DNA from 3 places in the Exiguobacterium sp. EF_C8 genome. Region 1 is predicted to be linked to each of the others. Evidence: predicted binding sites of a transcription regulator. Region 1 holds the regulator's gene; each other region holds the start of a gene.

What was found. The regulator LexA, encoded in region 1, represses DNA repair genes until DNA is damaged. The targets are predictions, from matches to a motif close to CGAACATATGTTCG.
Positions count from the first base shown of each region.
Region 2: ACY2IG_RS02500 (Y-family DNA polymerase) is a predicted target of LexA. The motif match lies at 1,423-1,436, and genes of this name have one in related genera.
Region 3: uvrB (excinuclease ABC subunit UvrB) is a predicted target of LexA. The motif match lies at 2,647-2,660, and genes of this name have one in related genera.

Region 1 covers NZ_CM143264.1:1,143,116-1,147,869, reverse strand. Annotated here, with positions in the region: gene tkt (transketolase) at 1-701, opposite strand, end outside; gene ACY2IG_RS05915 (DUF896 domain-containing protein) at 998-1,234, opposite strand; gene ACY2IG_RS05910 (YneB family resolvase-like protein) at 1,348-2,001, opposite strand; gene yneA (cell division suppressor protein YneA) at 2,047-2,334, opposite strand; gene lexA (transcriptional repressor LexA) at 2,546-3,160, shown strand; gene ACY2IG_RS05895 (metal-binding protein) at 3,192-3,662, shown strand; gene ACY2IG_RS05890 (MIP/aquaporin family protein) at 3,848-4,549, shown strand; gene glpK (glycerol kinase GlpK) at 4,593-4,754, shown strand, end outside.
Region 2 covers NZ_CM143264.1:457,026-461,779, forward strand. Annotated here, with positions in the region: gene ACY2IG_RS02495 (YolD-like family protein) at 1-94, opposite strand, end outside; gene ACY2IG_RS02500 (Y-family DNA polymerase) at 78-1,400, opposite strand; gene ACY2IG_RS02505 (pentapeptide repeat-containing protein) at 1,577-2,215, shown strand; gene ACY2IG_RS02510 (MBL fold metallo-hydrolase) at 2,264-3,019, opposite strand; gene ACY2IG_RS02515 (arsinothricin resistance N-acetyltransferase ArsN1 family A) at 3,080-3,568, opposite strand; gene ACY2IG_RS02520 (1,2-dihydroxy-3-keto-5-methylthiopentene dioxygenase) at 3,694-4,230, opposite strand; gene ACY2IG_RS02525 (methylthioribulose 1-phosphate dehydratase) at 4,247-4,754, opposite strand, start outside.
Region 3 covers NZ_CM143264.1:2,563,654-2,568,407, forward strand. Annotated here, with positions in the region: gene uvrA (excinuclease ABC subunit UvrA) at 1-624, opposite strand, end outside; gene uvrB (excinuclease ABC subunit UvrB) at 626-2,593, opposite strand; gene ACY2IG_RS13630 (PDZ domain-containing protein) at 2,801-3,964, opposite strand; gene ACY2IG_RS13635 (S41 family peptidase) at 3,987-4,754, opposite strand, start outside.

The DNA of each region.
Region 1 (4,754 bases):
GCCTGTGCCGTCGCGATTGCTTTCGAAATGGAATCGATATCCGTTCCGTCTTCTACGCGAATGACTTGCCAGTTATACGCTTCGAAGCGCTTCTGGACGTTTTCAGAGAATGATTTGTCGAGATCGCCATCAAGTGAGATATCGTTTGAATCATACAATACGACTAATTTTCCAAGACCAAGGTGACCTGCGAGTGAAGCCGCTTCAGCTGAGACACCTTCCATCAAGTCTCCATCTCCACAAATTCCGTATGTGAAGTGATCGACGACGTTGAGATCGTCACGGTTGTATTTTGCTTCAAGATGACGTTCTGCCATTGCCATACCAACTGCCATCGCGATCCCTTGACCAAGTGGACCCGTTGTTGCATCTACACCAGCCGTGTGACGGTATTCCGGATGACCCGGTGTTTTTGATCCCCATTGACGGAATGATTTAAGATCATCCATCGATAGATCGTATCCCGATAGGTGGAGGAGTGAGTAGAGAAGCATCGAACCGTGTCCGGCTGAAAGTACAAAACGGTCGCGGTTGAACCATTCTGGATTTTTAGGGTTGTGGTTCATATGATCCGCCCAAAGCGAGAATGCCATTGGCGCTGCTCCCATTGGCATACCTGGGTGACCCGAGTTCGCCTTTTGTACGGCATCAATCGATAAGGTACGAATCGTATTAATTGCTAATTGTTCTACTGTCGTCATGTTCGTCAAAACAATCATCCTCTCTCTTTTTCACAAATTCCTACTCATTTTAGCACACTCTTAAATGTGATACAACTTTTCTAAATAGTATGTCACATTAAAATGAATGCGCTATCTATAGCCGTTCTATCGACTCATACAGGATGCATGAATCCATGAAAGATCGCTATTAAGATGTATTGCTATCGTACAATGTTTCCTCATCTACTCACTCTAAACAAAAAAGATACTCGCTCTAAACAAAAAAGAGGTCCGCTTGACGCGAGACCTCTTTCTTCTATAAAAGAAACGAACGATTATTGTTTATTCCGTTCTTCTTCTTGTGCTTGTTTCAATTTCTCAGGTGTTACGTCCGTTCCCTCTTCATCGACGATTTTCATACCCATGAGTTGGTTTTTGAACGATCCACGGAATGCTGCGAGATACGCTGCACGTAATTCTTTTTGCTCTGCCGTTTCCGCTTCCGATAACGGCTCAACTTTTGATTTATTCGCTAATGCATTAATTCGATCTAATTGTTCTTGTGATAACATGGAATCCCTCTTTCTTTATGACTCAAACTTGAGTAGTTCAATTGTATTCTTACTGTAAAAGAGCTTATAAAAAAAAGCAAGTTAACCGCGTCAGTCGACGGGTTACTTGCTTCTCATTCCGGGCTAGGTGTCAGTTCGCGGTATTCAAGATATCGACGATTGACCGTTGCTTTTGAAATATCATGCCCCATCCCCCGCAAGGTGATGGCGATATCAGAAAACGTCAATCCGAGTTCTCGAAGACGTACAATTTCTTCGATCGGTACGTCTTTTCGACTACGTCCTGCGTTCTCTCCTTGGCGATTGAGATTTCGTTCCGGGCGAAAACCTTGTTCGACTGCTCGCCGCATGCCACGGGCGATTTTTGCATTATGCAGTTTCCGTTGGTATTCTTCCACGAGTGAGACGATCTCAAGGACCATCGCTTCTGCATCCGCAAGTTGATATTCTCCATCTGAATCAAGCGTCATCAAGCGGACCCCATGTTTTTTGAATGTATGCAAAATAGCGATTTTTGCATTCCCTCGACCAATCCGTGTATCATCCGTTACGAGGACCGCATCTACCGTATCGCGTGTCACATAATCAAGAACTGTTAGCATCCCTTCCCGATCAACATCATATCCACTCTCTTTTTCAGAGACGATATCTACGACATCAAACCCCTTTTGAGACGCAACCTTCGAAAGCTCCATCCGTTGGCGTTCAATCGAACTATCTTGTGCTTCTTTTTCGGTCGATACTCGACAATAAATCACGACCTTCATCGTACCTCACATCCCTGTTCGTTCTTTCACAACTTTTCCATTTTGTCATTGTTGTGCGATTGGTACAACGATTTTGCTTTTTGAGATGACATGTTTTGTCTCAACATCATTATTTTTGATCAACCAGTTGACGTATTCCTCATCTGACATCGAACCATCATTGTAGACTTCAGCAATTTGTTCGACTGTAGCGTTCTCATCGACCGTAACGGAAGCCGTCATCAATTGTGCTACCTTTTCATCTGGGCGTGGTGTGAGTAAAAAGATCACGAAGGCAATACTTAATGCATAGAAGAGAATAGAAAAAGCATGAGTACGAATCGTATGAATCATCATGAATCCCTCCAAATATGAAATGAATGAGTTAGAATAAACGTTCGCGGAACAATTGTTCGCATAATTCATAATAAACACAGAACCCGTGTTCGGTCAACACAAAATGTCGAACAATTGTTTGTACGCTCATTTGTTCTATGTTATAGTGAATTTAGAAACATATATTCTTACATTTCAAACTTCAATCCAGAAAGAGGTGGCAATTCGTATGCGGAAAATGTCTAAGCGCCAACAAGAGATTCTCGACTACATCGTCTCTGAAGTGAAACTGAAGGGGTATCCACCATCAGTTCGTGAAATCGGAGAAGCAGTCGGACTCGCGTCTAGCTCGACGGTACACGGTCATTTGGATCGACTCGAGAAACGGGGAATGATTCGCCGTGACCCGACGAAACCACGTGCGATTGAGATATTGCTTGATAAGCCTGAAGAAATCACGGAAGCTATCGTTCATGTTCCCGTCATCGGGAAAGTCACAGCTGGTCTTCCGATTACAGCGATTGAAAACATCGAAGAACAGTTCCCGCTCCCTGCACATTATGTAGGAAACGAAACGGTCTTCATGTTGACGATCGATGGTGAATCAATGATTAACGCAGGTATTCTTGACGGCGATCGCGTCATCGTACGCCAACAAAACACAGCAGAAAACGGAGAAATCGTCGTAGCTATGACCGAAGATAGCGAAGCGACGGTGAAACGGTTCTTCTTAGAAGATCAACAGGTACGTCTACAACCAGAAAATGACTCGATGGATCCGATGTATTTCGATAATGTCTCCATTCTTGGTAAGGTAATCGGCGTGTATCGGACGATTCATTGACGGAGGGACCAGTTACGACTGGTCTTTTTTCATGCCTTCAGGAAATGTACATGATACCGTCAATACCGTCGCACTGACGGGTTACGTTGCGTATTCGGTCGCAACGCAACAAACGGATTGGTTACCGACTGCCATCGGTATCGCTGTCGGTACGCTTTGGTTGTCACCTGACCTCGATTTAAAGTCAGAACCGTATTATCGCTTTGGACCATTTCGAGTCCTGTGGATGCCTTATGTGAAGATCATGCCCCACCGCTCGATCTGGTCACACGGATTGATCATTGGGGATGTCATCCGACTCCTTTATAGTGCTGCACTTGTGATTCCCTTATTATTTCTCAGCTTGTATTTTCAAGTCATCGCGTCAGAGACCATTGATTCCTGGTTCGCTTCCCTACCCGCTTTTGTCATTGGTATCATGGTGGCGAGTACAATTCATATCCTACTAGATTATTCCAGTAGTTGGTTTCGACCTAAAAAAAGAAAAAAGCGTCGTCGTTAACACCTCTTTTGCTTGCTTGCAGGCAAAAGAGGTGTTTTCTTATCCAATTTTTCGTATCTTTAAACATTAAAATAAAAAATTTCCATTCCTATATTTCAATTATATGTATTGAAAACGTTATCAAATCGGAGTAATTTAAAGTAGAAAGACCATTATTTGCTTTAATCCAAAGGGAGGGTTTTTGCATGAATAACTTTGTATTGGAAATGATCGGTACGATGATCCTCATTCTGCTCGGGGATGGTGTCGTCGCCGGTGTCGTCTTGAGAAAGACGAAGTCCGAAAACAGCGGATGGATTGTCATCACGTTCGCTTGGGGTCTTGCCGTCATGACAGGAGCATTCGTCGCTGCTGAGAGTGGAGCGCACTTGAACCCTGCTTTAACAATTGCACTTGCTTTAAACTCTGATTTACCGTGGGCAGACGTTCCTGTCTATATTGCCGGACAACTTGTCGGAGCTTTCATCGGCGCCATTCTCGTTTGGCTTCATTACATGAAACATTTTGAAGCGACTGATGATCAAGCTGCAAAACTCGGTGTGTTCGCAACAGGTCCAGCGATTCGCCATACGCCGTCGAACTTGATTTCTGAAATCATCGGGACATTCGTTCTCGTCTTCGGTATCTTGGCGCTCGGTTTAACGACATTCGGTGACGGCTTAAAACCACTTATCGTCGGTTTACTCGTCGTCGTCATCGGTCTATCACTTGGTGGTACAACAGGATATGCCATCAACCCGGCCCGTGACCTTGGACCGCGTATCGCACATGCTATCTTACCGATTCCGAATAAAGGGTCATCTGACTGGGGCTACTCATGGATTCCAGTTGTTGGTCCAATCATCGGCGGAGCGCTTGCCGTGTTCATCTATCAATTGATCTACTAAGATCACGTTTCACAAACACATACCGCTCAAGGGGGATTTCGAAATGGAAAACAAGTATATCCTAGCACTCGACCAAGGTACGACAAGCTCACGTGCGATCATCTTCGATCACGACGGGAAAATCGTCAACTCGGCACAACGGGAATTCAAGCAATACTTCCCGCAACCAGGCTGGGTCGAGCACGATGCAAACGAAATCTGGGGT
Region 2 (4,754 bases), 690 kb from region 1:
GCATTTGGACATAATACTCCCGGAGCAATTGCAAGTGCTCCGGCATGAGAAAAGGGATCCACTTTAAATTCCCTCGATCACGATACGCTGTCATGAAGATCACCTCCTGGATGACCGCCAACGAAACGAAGCCGCCGTTTGGCGACGCTCGTATCGAGAAACGAGACAGCGAGACGAATCGTTCCTTTCCCGTAGCGGAGGTTAACGATGTCCATTGCTTTTAATAACCGCCGCCGCTTCCAGAGTCGCGTATTATCCTCGAACAAGGATAACTGTAAGGTGCCTTGATCGGCAGTTAGATGTCCCACTGCGACAGATAAAAAACGAACGGGTTCCCCGTCAAGCCAATTCGGTTCGAATAATTGTAAGACATGACGCAGAATGATTCGCTCATCGGATGTCGGATAAGGCAACCGGACTTGACGCGAGAAGCCACTTCGGACGACGTTTCGAGAATAGCGGACACCGATATGAACAGTCCAACCAACTTGATTCGAAAAGCGGCAACGTGCCGCAACATCCTGCACGAGTTCGTTGAGCACATTCCGGATACGTTCGAATTGATAATAGTCCTGCATCAAGGTCACACCGTGTCCAATCGTCCGTTGAGGGGCTTTCTCGAACAAATGGCGAGGGGCAAGCAGTGTCGGTGACGCGTCAAGACCCCAAGCGTGGTGCCATAGTTCGGCGCCGATGACACCGAAGCGTTCATGTAACTCTTCGACTGGGCGCATGGCAAGGTCACCAATCGTTTCAATCCCCATCATCTGCAGATGTTGTTCCATGCGGTGTCCGACTCCCCACATCTTCCGAATCGGAAAATCATGGAGACGTCGTGCGACATCAGCGTATCCACATTGTGCGATGCCTTCTTTTTTCCCGATTAAGTCAAGCGTCAGTTTCGCGATGACGTTATTTGGACCAATCCCGATGCGGACGTGAATGCCGGTCTGCTTCAGAATCGCTTCTTGAATCTTTTTGGCAGCTTGCAGATCGGAACCAAACAGGCGATCGGTTCCAGTCATGTCAATGAAACTTTCGTCAATCGAATAGACACGAATCGCTTCAGGTGGGGCAAATTGATGCAGGACATCTAAAACACGAATCGACGTTTTCATATAAGCGAGCATGCGCGGTTCGACGAGTTGAATCGTACGACGAATGGCGTAGGGTAATTGCTCGATTTCGTACAGTCGACCGGCTGTCTTGATTCCAAGCGCTTTTAAGGCGGGAGTAGCGGCGAGAATGACGGATCCGCTTCGTTTTAAATCGGAGACGACCGCAAGACGTGTCGTTAAGGGAGGGAGATTGCGATACTGGCATTCACAGCTGGCGTAGAAGGAAACACTGTCAACACAAAAAATACGTTTATTCTGTGGTAAAACGACGGAAGGAAACATTTGAATCACTCCTTTACATAAAAGAACATATGTTCTTATTTTGATTTTCTTTGACTATAGCATGGTCTCAAAGTGTCTCAAAATAAAAAACTGTTGAAAAAAGAGGGAATTCGAACGATTGACCCTTATGCAAAAGGAGTTTGATACACTAAAGGAGAGAAAAAGGGGGAATTTCTATGAAAGAGATCGTTATCCGTTTACCAGAATTACCGAAAACGCTTCAAGCAGAGACGTTCGATCAAGTCGAAATCGACGATCCATATCTGAAAGGAGCACGTTATGAAAAGGAGTCGATGCCTGTCGAACTGACGGAGCGTATCGATGCCTATCAAGTATGTTTTCAAAATGTCTCGTTCGCGAACCTCACCTTTGACCGCGGTTCGTTCGAAGATATTCGTTTCGAGCAATGTGACTTAACAGGATGTCACTTCCAAGAAACCCGTTTTCACCGCGTGTCTTTCGTCGGATGCCGGATGACGGGTGTTCAGTTTGAAGATTGTACGCTTGATCATCTGACGATCGAAGAAGGACTCGCAGACTATGCCCAGTTCATTCGTAGTACTGTCCGTCATCAGCATTGGAGTGAAACGACGATGAAAGAAGCACAGTTCTTCGAAGTGAAACCGACCCATTGGAAACTCGAAGCGGTCCGGCTTACTGATAGCCAATGGATTGAAACACCATTAAAAGGTCTTGATCTCCGGCAGACGGAACTCTCTGGTATCACAATCGATCCGCGATTTTTACCGGGCGCAGTCATTACGGAAGAACAAGCAGTCGCCTTCGCTCGATTATTAGGATTGGTCATTCCATGAAAAAAGTCTCTTTTCGATGAATTTCGAAAAGAGACTTTTGATTTGTTCTTAAAATGACATCGTTTCGCCATCTTCCGGAATGAGGAAATGGGCAGAGAGGTGGAAAGCAGCTAAAAAGTCAGCAATCATGTCGCGCCGTAGGAGACAGTGATTGACGGACTCGAGGTGCGAGACGATGATCGTTGCTTCCGCTGCTGCTTCGTGTACGGCAAGGAGATCACGCTGCGACATCGTGATCGGTTCTCCCGTCAGAAACTGGGCAGCCCCACTGTTGACGACGATGATATCTGGTGTATGTTGTTCAATCGCATGCGCGACCTCGTCACACCAGATCGTATCACCTGCGATATAAAGCGTCGGTTCGTCCGGATGCGTGAGGACGAGTCCGGAGACATGTCCCATTCGTTCACCGATTTCACCGACACCATGCTGTCCACCTGTTCGATGGACCTGGATATCACCGATCGTCACACCGGAATCGAAGGAAGAGACGTTCGTGAAGCCGGCTTCTCGGATTTGCCGTGCGTCTTCTTCTTGCTGCGCATAGAATGGCAAATGCTTGGGTAGAAATTGTTTTGCAGCATCATCGAAATGATCCGCGTGCAGATGCGTGACGAAGACAGCGTCAGGATCGAGCAGTGTCTTAACATCGACCGGTAAGTCGACGAGTGGATTGGCGACGGCATTCGGCGTTTGACCGAAAGGAGGTAAACTGCCTTTTTCGCCGAGAAACGGATCGATTAGTAAAACTTGATTGGCATACGTGACGACAAGCGTCGCATTACGAATTTGTTGAATATCCATTAGGTTCATCCTCTCTCAATGACTCGGATTGATTATTCCCTGTCTGGCATTCAATGAATCCTATCGTAAGCGTTTCTCCATCGCCATGACATCGACGTAGTCGCCGTTCAAGCGACCTTGTTCCTTAAATGTCCCAACAATCCGGAATCCGGAACGGATGTAGAGCTTTTGTCCGATTTTATTGAACGGGAAGGTAAAGAGAATCAGCTTATGCATCTGATGATCGCGCGCATGTTGTTCGGCAGTTTCTAACAACTGTGTCCCGATCCCTTGTCCGCGATGTGTTCGAGTAATGTAGACGGAAATCTCACCAACTGTCGCATAGACAGGACGCGGGTTATACGGATCAAGAGAAATGAAGCCGAGGACACCTGTCTCATCTTCTGCGACATATCCAGCGTAGCGATGCGTACGCTCTGCATACCACTGGGTCATGAACGATAAATCTTTTCGATCCGTCTCAAGCGTTGCGATTCGGTCTTCGATGCCTTCATTATAAATGGATAGAACGGCGGGTAAATCATGTTCCGTTACAGGACGAATATGCATGTTGCTCACTCCCCAATCGCTTTTCCCTCATTATATCTGTTACGTGTCGATGTAGTGATATGTTTGTGAGATAAGAAAAAGCGCCGATTCTCCTTATATAGAAGAAATCAACGCTTTTGTCGTTCTTAAGAGACCGTGGATGTCTCGTTCTCGTAAATTGGAACCCACCCATCTGTCGTGACGAAAATTCGAACAGCGACGACTTTCCGATCCTCTTGGAGCGTAAAGTAGTGGCGTGTATTGACAGGAACAGAAATCAAATCACCAGGATTGAGTTCGATGTTATAGTAGCCGACTTCTTCGTCTTTGATCGCGAAGACGCCGTGACCGCTTACGATGAAACGGACTTCATCATCCGTGTGATGATGTTCTTTCTGGAAGTTGACGAGCAACTCGTCAAGGTTCGGTGTCGTATCCGAAAGTGAAATGATATCAGCTGTCTGATATCCACGACGTTCTGATACGTCTTTGATTTCTGGAGCGAACGTATCGAGAATCGTTTGTTTGTCGGCATCCGTCAGTGTGAAGTTCTCAACGAGAGGTGCTGGTAGTTTTGAGACGTCCCATTGTTCGTAAAGAACGCCGCGCGATGCGAGGAAGTCAGCGACTTCCGTTTGATCCGTATACCGTGTGTTTGTTTCTTGGAATAAGACTGTTGCCATGAGATGATTCCTCCTTTTAATAGATAGATTGACGGCATGATTGCAACGTCAACGTATAGTTGAATAAAAACTCGAAGGCTTCGAGGTGTTTCTTTGCTTCAAAGGCGGTCGGTGCCCAGACCGTGATTCCGTGATTGCGAATCAGGACGGCACCGCTGTCCGCTGTGACATATGGCGCAAAAGCAGCAGCGAGTGTCGGGATGTCCGCGTGATTCGGAATGATCGGCACCGTGACCGTCGCATCTTCTTCCCAGTGACCGAGTGCCTTGATGATTTCTTGACCGGAGAAGGTGATACTTCCCTGATCGCCATATAACTCCGAAATCACATTGTTCGCAATCGTATGGACATGCAGGGAACATCCGGCGTTCGTTCGGTTGAACACTTCGACATGGAGCAATGTCTCAGCAGAAGGGCGCCCGGATTGCTCGCCGATCAATTGACCGGTCGCATCGACATGAACGAAGTCGTCAGGAGTCGTCTGCCGCTTATCTTTCCCACTTGCCGTCACAAGAAATTCAATC
Region 3 (4,754 bases), 1.4 Mb from region 1:
GACGACGACTTCGATCGAGTGTTTCTTGTTTTTCTCAAGCGTGATCTCTTCGGCGAGATCCATCGTCTCTCCGTTGACACGGACGCGGACGAAACCTTCCTTCTTCAAATCGTCGAGCACCTTGACGTGCGTTCCTTTGCGTCCGGAAACGATTGGCGCGAGAATTTGCAGACGCGTCCGCTCTGGTTGTTCCATCACTTGGTCAACCATCTGACTAATCGTCTGGCTCGAAATCTCGATTCCGTGATTCGGACAGATCGGCTTCCCGATCCGTGCGTATAACAGACGCAAGTAGTCATAAATCTCTGTGACCGTTCCGACCGTCGAACGTGGGTTTTTACTCGTCGTCTTTTGATCGATCGAAATTGCCGGACTCAGTCCTTCAATCGTATCGACATCTGGTTTATCCATTTGTCCGAGGAATTGACGAGCATAGGCAGACAAACTTTCGACATAACGACGTTGTCCTTCAGCATAAATCGTATCGAAGGCAAGCGACGATTTCCCCGATCCAGACAAGCCCGTCAAGACGACGAGCTGATCGCGAGGGATTTCGACATCGATGTTTTGTAGATTATTGACGCGAGCGCCTTTGATGATAATCTGATTCTTCTTTTCTCCCAACTTAGGCACCTGCTTTCAATTCTAATATGAGATCGCGGAGCTCGGCAGCTCGCTCGAACTGCATGTCCTTCGCCGCTTGACGCATCTCTTGGTCGAGCTGTTCAAGCAACGTTTCGCGCTCCGGTTTTTTAAGTTTGTTGAACTTCTCGAGTTTTTCGACGGTATCGTCGCTCTCGATCGTCGTACTGATAACACCACGGACATCCTTTTTGATCGTCTGCGGCGTGATGCCATGTTCTTCGTTGAACGCCATCTGGATCGCGCGACGACGTTCCGTCTCATCGATCGCCCGTTGCATCGAATCGGTGACTTTATCAGCAAACAAGATGACGTGTCCTTCCGAGTTCCGAGCCGCCCGACCAATCGTTTGAATCAGCGAACGGTCCGACCGGAGGAACCCTTCCTTATCAGCATCAAGAATCGTCACGAGTGAGACTTCCGGAATATCGAGTCCTTCTCGTAACAAGTTGATCCCGACGAGGACATCGTATTTCCCGAGCCTCAAGTCACGTATGATTTCAATCCGTTCCAGCGTCTTGATCTCCGAGTGCATGTAGTTGACCTTGACGCCATTCTCTTTCAAGTAATCGGTCAAATCTTCTGCCATCTTCTTCGTCAGTGTCGTGACGAGAACACGTTCGTTCTTCGCGACCCGGTCACGGATGTTATCCATCAAGTAATCGATTTGTCCTGTGATCGGATGAATCTCGATCGTTGGATCAACGAGACCGGTCGGACGGATGATTTGCTCGACCATCTCTTTCGAATGTTCGAGTTCATACGGTCCTGGTGTCGCCGAGATATAGATCGCCTGACTGACTTTTTCCTCGAACTCCTCGAACCGTAACGGACGGTTGTCTTTTGCCGACGGAAGACGGAAACCGTGATCGACGAGGACTTGTTTCCGTGCCTGGTCCCCGTTATACATCCCGCGAATTTGTGGCAATGTGACGTGTGACTCATCGGCAACGAGTAAAAAGTCCTTCGGGAAGTAATCGAGCAATGTATACGGTGTTGCCCCTTCCGGCATCAAGTTCAAGTGACGCGAGTAGTTCTCGATTCCGGAACAATAGCCCATCTCACGCATCATCTCAAGATCGTAGTTCGTCCGTTGTTCGAGCCGTTGCGCTTCAAGCAACTGATTGTCTTCACGTAACTTCGCAAGCTGCACTTCAAGTTCCTTCTCGATGTTCGCGATCGCTTTCTGTAGACGGGTATCCCCCGTCACGAAGTGGGACGCCGGGAAGATCGAGATGTGCTCGCGGTCCGCGACGATCTCACCTGTCAGCGGATCCATGTCACGGATCCGTTCAATCTCGTCACCGAAGAACTCAATCCGGACACACTGTTCGTCGCGTGACGCCGGGAAAATTTCAACGACATCTCCTCGGACGCGGAACCGTCCGCGCTGGAAGTCAATGTCGTTTCGCTCATACTGAATGTCGATTAGACGACGGAGCATCTCGTTTCGCCCCATCTCATTGCCGACACGCAGTGACAAGACGTGGTTGTTGTACTCTTCCGGGTTACCGAGACCATAGATACACGAGACAGACGCAACGATCAAGACGTCTTCTCGTTCAAACAAGGCGGACGTTGCCGAGTGACGCAACTTATCGATCTCATCGTTGATCGAAGAGTCCTTCTCAATGAACGTATCCGTCGACGGAACGTACGCTTCCGGTTGGTAATAATCATAAAAACTAACGAAGTATTCGACCGCGTTGTTCGGGAAGAATTCCTTGAACTCCGAGTAGAGTTGTCCCGCTAGTGTTTTGTTATGGGCAAGGACGAGTGTCGGTTTCTTGATTTCCTTGATGACGTTCGAGACCGTGAACGTCTTCCCGGTACCGGTCGCCCCAAGCAACGTCTGATGTCGTTCGCCTTGTTTTAGCCCAGTCACCAATTTTTCGATCGCCGTCGGCTGATCACCGCCTGGTTCAAATGGTGAAACGAGTTCAAAATCCATCGTTTGCTTCCCCCTCATCACGTTAAAAAATCTATTTCTATTGTATCACTTTACGAACAAACATTCGATTATGAAGTGCTCCTTTTAGGAAGTTACCCTTTTTTTCGAAAATGCAAAAGTTTCTTTTTACTTCGAGTGCTGATCTTCGATTTTTCTGCCGACAAAAAAATCCCTGTCACGGCTGTTCCGTGACAGGGATGTACTAGTTTAATGCAAAGAGCGTACCTTCGTCCGACCGTGGACCGGTTCGTTGACGAAGAGGATACCGAGCTCATGATGATCTTGTTCATAAAAGGCACGTTGCGCAAAACGGATGTCTCCGTTATGGTTCATGACTTCAAGACGCAGATACGGTTTGTGTTTTTGGATGGCTTCATAGAACGATGCTTCCGAATCGACCTTTTCACCATTGACTTTATAGATCGCTTCACCTGGAATCAAGCCCATCTCAGCAGCCGGTTTATCGGGAAGTGTCCCAAGGATGACGGCACCACGCGTTCCATTGAGGAACAACGGCGTTTGCGCCCGGTTCAAGCGTTTGACCCGCTGGTGCAACAAAATGTGCAGGACGAGCAACAAGACGATTCCGTAGAGCCATTCAGCTTGACCAGTCACGTACGCAAGAACCGTCAATAAAACTGCAACAAGACTCGTGATCAAACGTCCTTGAACGAGCGGACGCATCAATTCTTTCGGCAGCTTACCTGTAAAGAGGAAACTGAAACCGATCGGTAACCAGAGAACGACCGGAACGAGTTCCGGGAAGCTGTAGCGTGGCCACCACGTCTCGAGCACGTCGCCCGGAACGAAAACAAGTAGAGGTAACAGCCAAAGCTTATTTGCCGACAGCCCACCGATGAAGCGACCGCGCTTTGAGACGACGAGTGACGGTGACAGACGCCGCTGCCCGCGCCACCAGACGAGTAGACATTCCGCGACGAGCGTCAACGTCGCAAGCAATAAAATCATCTTTGGCTCAACCGCTCGAACCGGATCAAGACGTGAATCCATCACGAACCAGCCGGTCAGTCCAAGCAAGACGATCGGCCAGAGTGGCAGGTTCAAACGAACGACACCAATCAACAGCAGGACGCTCGAAAGTCCAAGCAACAGTAGAGCGTACTGCGGTGTCACTGTCAATCCGAGCCATCCGCTGACGACGGACAAGACGAGACCAACGAGTAGGCCTGGTAAAAGTGTTTCGAGGACATCGCTTCGTTTACCGTGTGTCCGGGAGCGAAACAGTCCGCGTTCCCGTTTGACACGCCGAATGCCGATGACCCAACTGACAAGGAGTGCTAACCACAAGGTCGGACTGGCGATGAGACTAATCGCGGTCCAACCAATTTCATCGAGTAATTCCACGCGCATTCAGACCTCTTTCCATTCCTTATTATTGAGCAGCGACCTCGAGTGCTTTTTTCCGCTGGACGTCATTCTTATCGTCCTGGAGTTTCTTCAGGAGACGCGTCTCCATCTCACCCGCTGTCTGCTGATCGATTTTTCCAGTGACGTCAAGTTTCGCATCCTTTTGCAAAGCCTCGACAGCTTGTTTCATCGTGTCACCGAAATAGCCGTCCTGTCCTTTTGGCTTATAACCGATCGCTTCGAGGACAAGGTGGGCATTCTCGACTGATTTTCCGTAATCGCCGACAGCGAGTGACTTTTGATCAGTCAAAATTTTCGTGACGTTGAAGTACGCCGGTTGTTTGACTTCGACCGTCGGCTTGACCCCTTTTTTGTGGATCCAGTTCCCGTCTGGTGTCAGCCATTTGTTCGTCGTTAACTTCAGGTCGCTACCGTCCTTCAAATCATACGCACTTTGGACGATCCCTTTCCCGAACGACTTCGTACCGACGACTTCGGCGCCAGCTCCTTCCTTCAGTCCGGCTGCAAGGATCTCGGACGCTGAGGCCGATCCGCCGTCTTCTAAGACGACGATGTTATATGGTTTCTTCTCGTCTGCCTTCCCGAATTCCTGCTGGCGCTCACCTTTATTGTTCTCGACTTGATAAATCGGCACGTCTTTCGGAATGAACGGAGCGATCATTTTCGAGACAGCCGTCAAAAGACCACCCGGATTTCCGCGTACATCGATGACGAGTCCATCAATGTTCTGACTCTCGAGTTTCGTCAACCCCTTCTCGAACTCTTCTGCTGT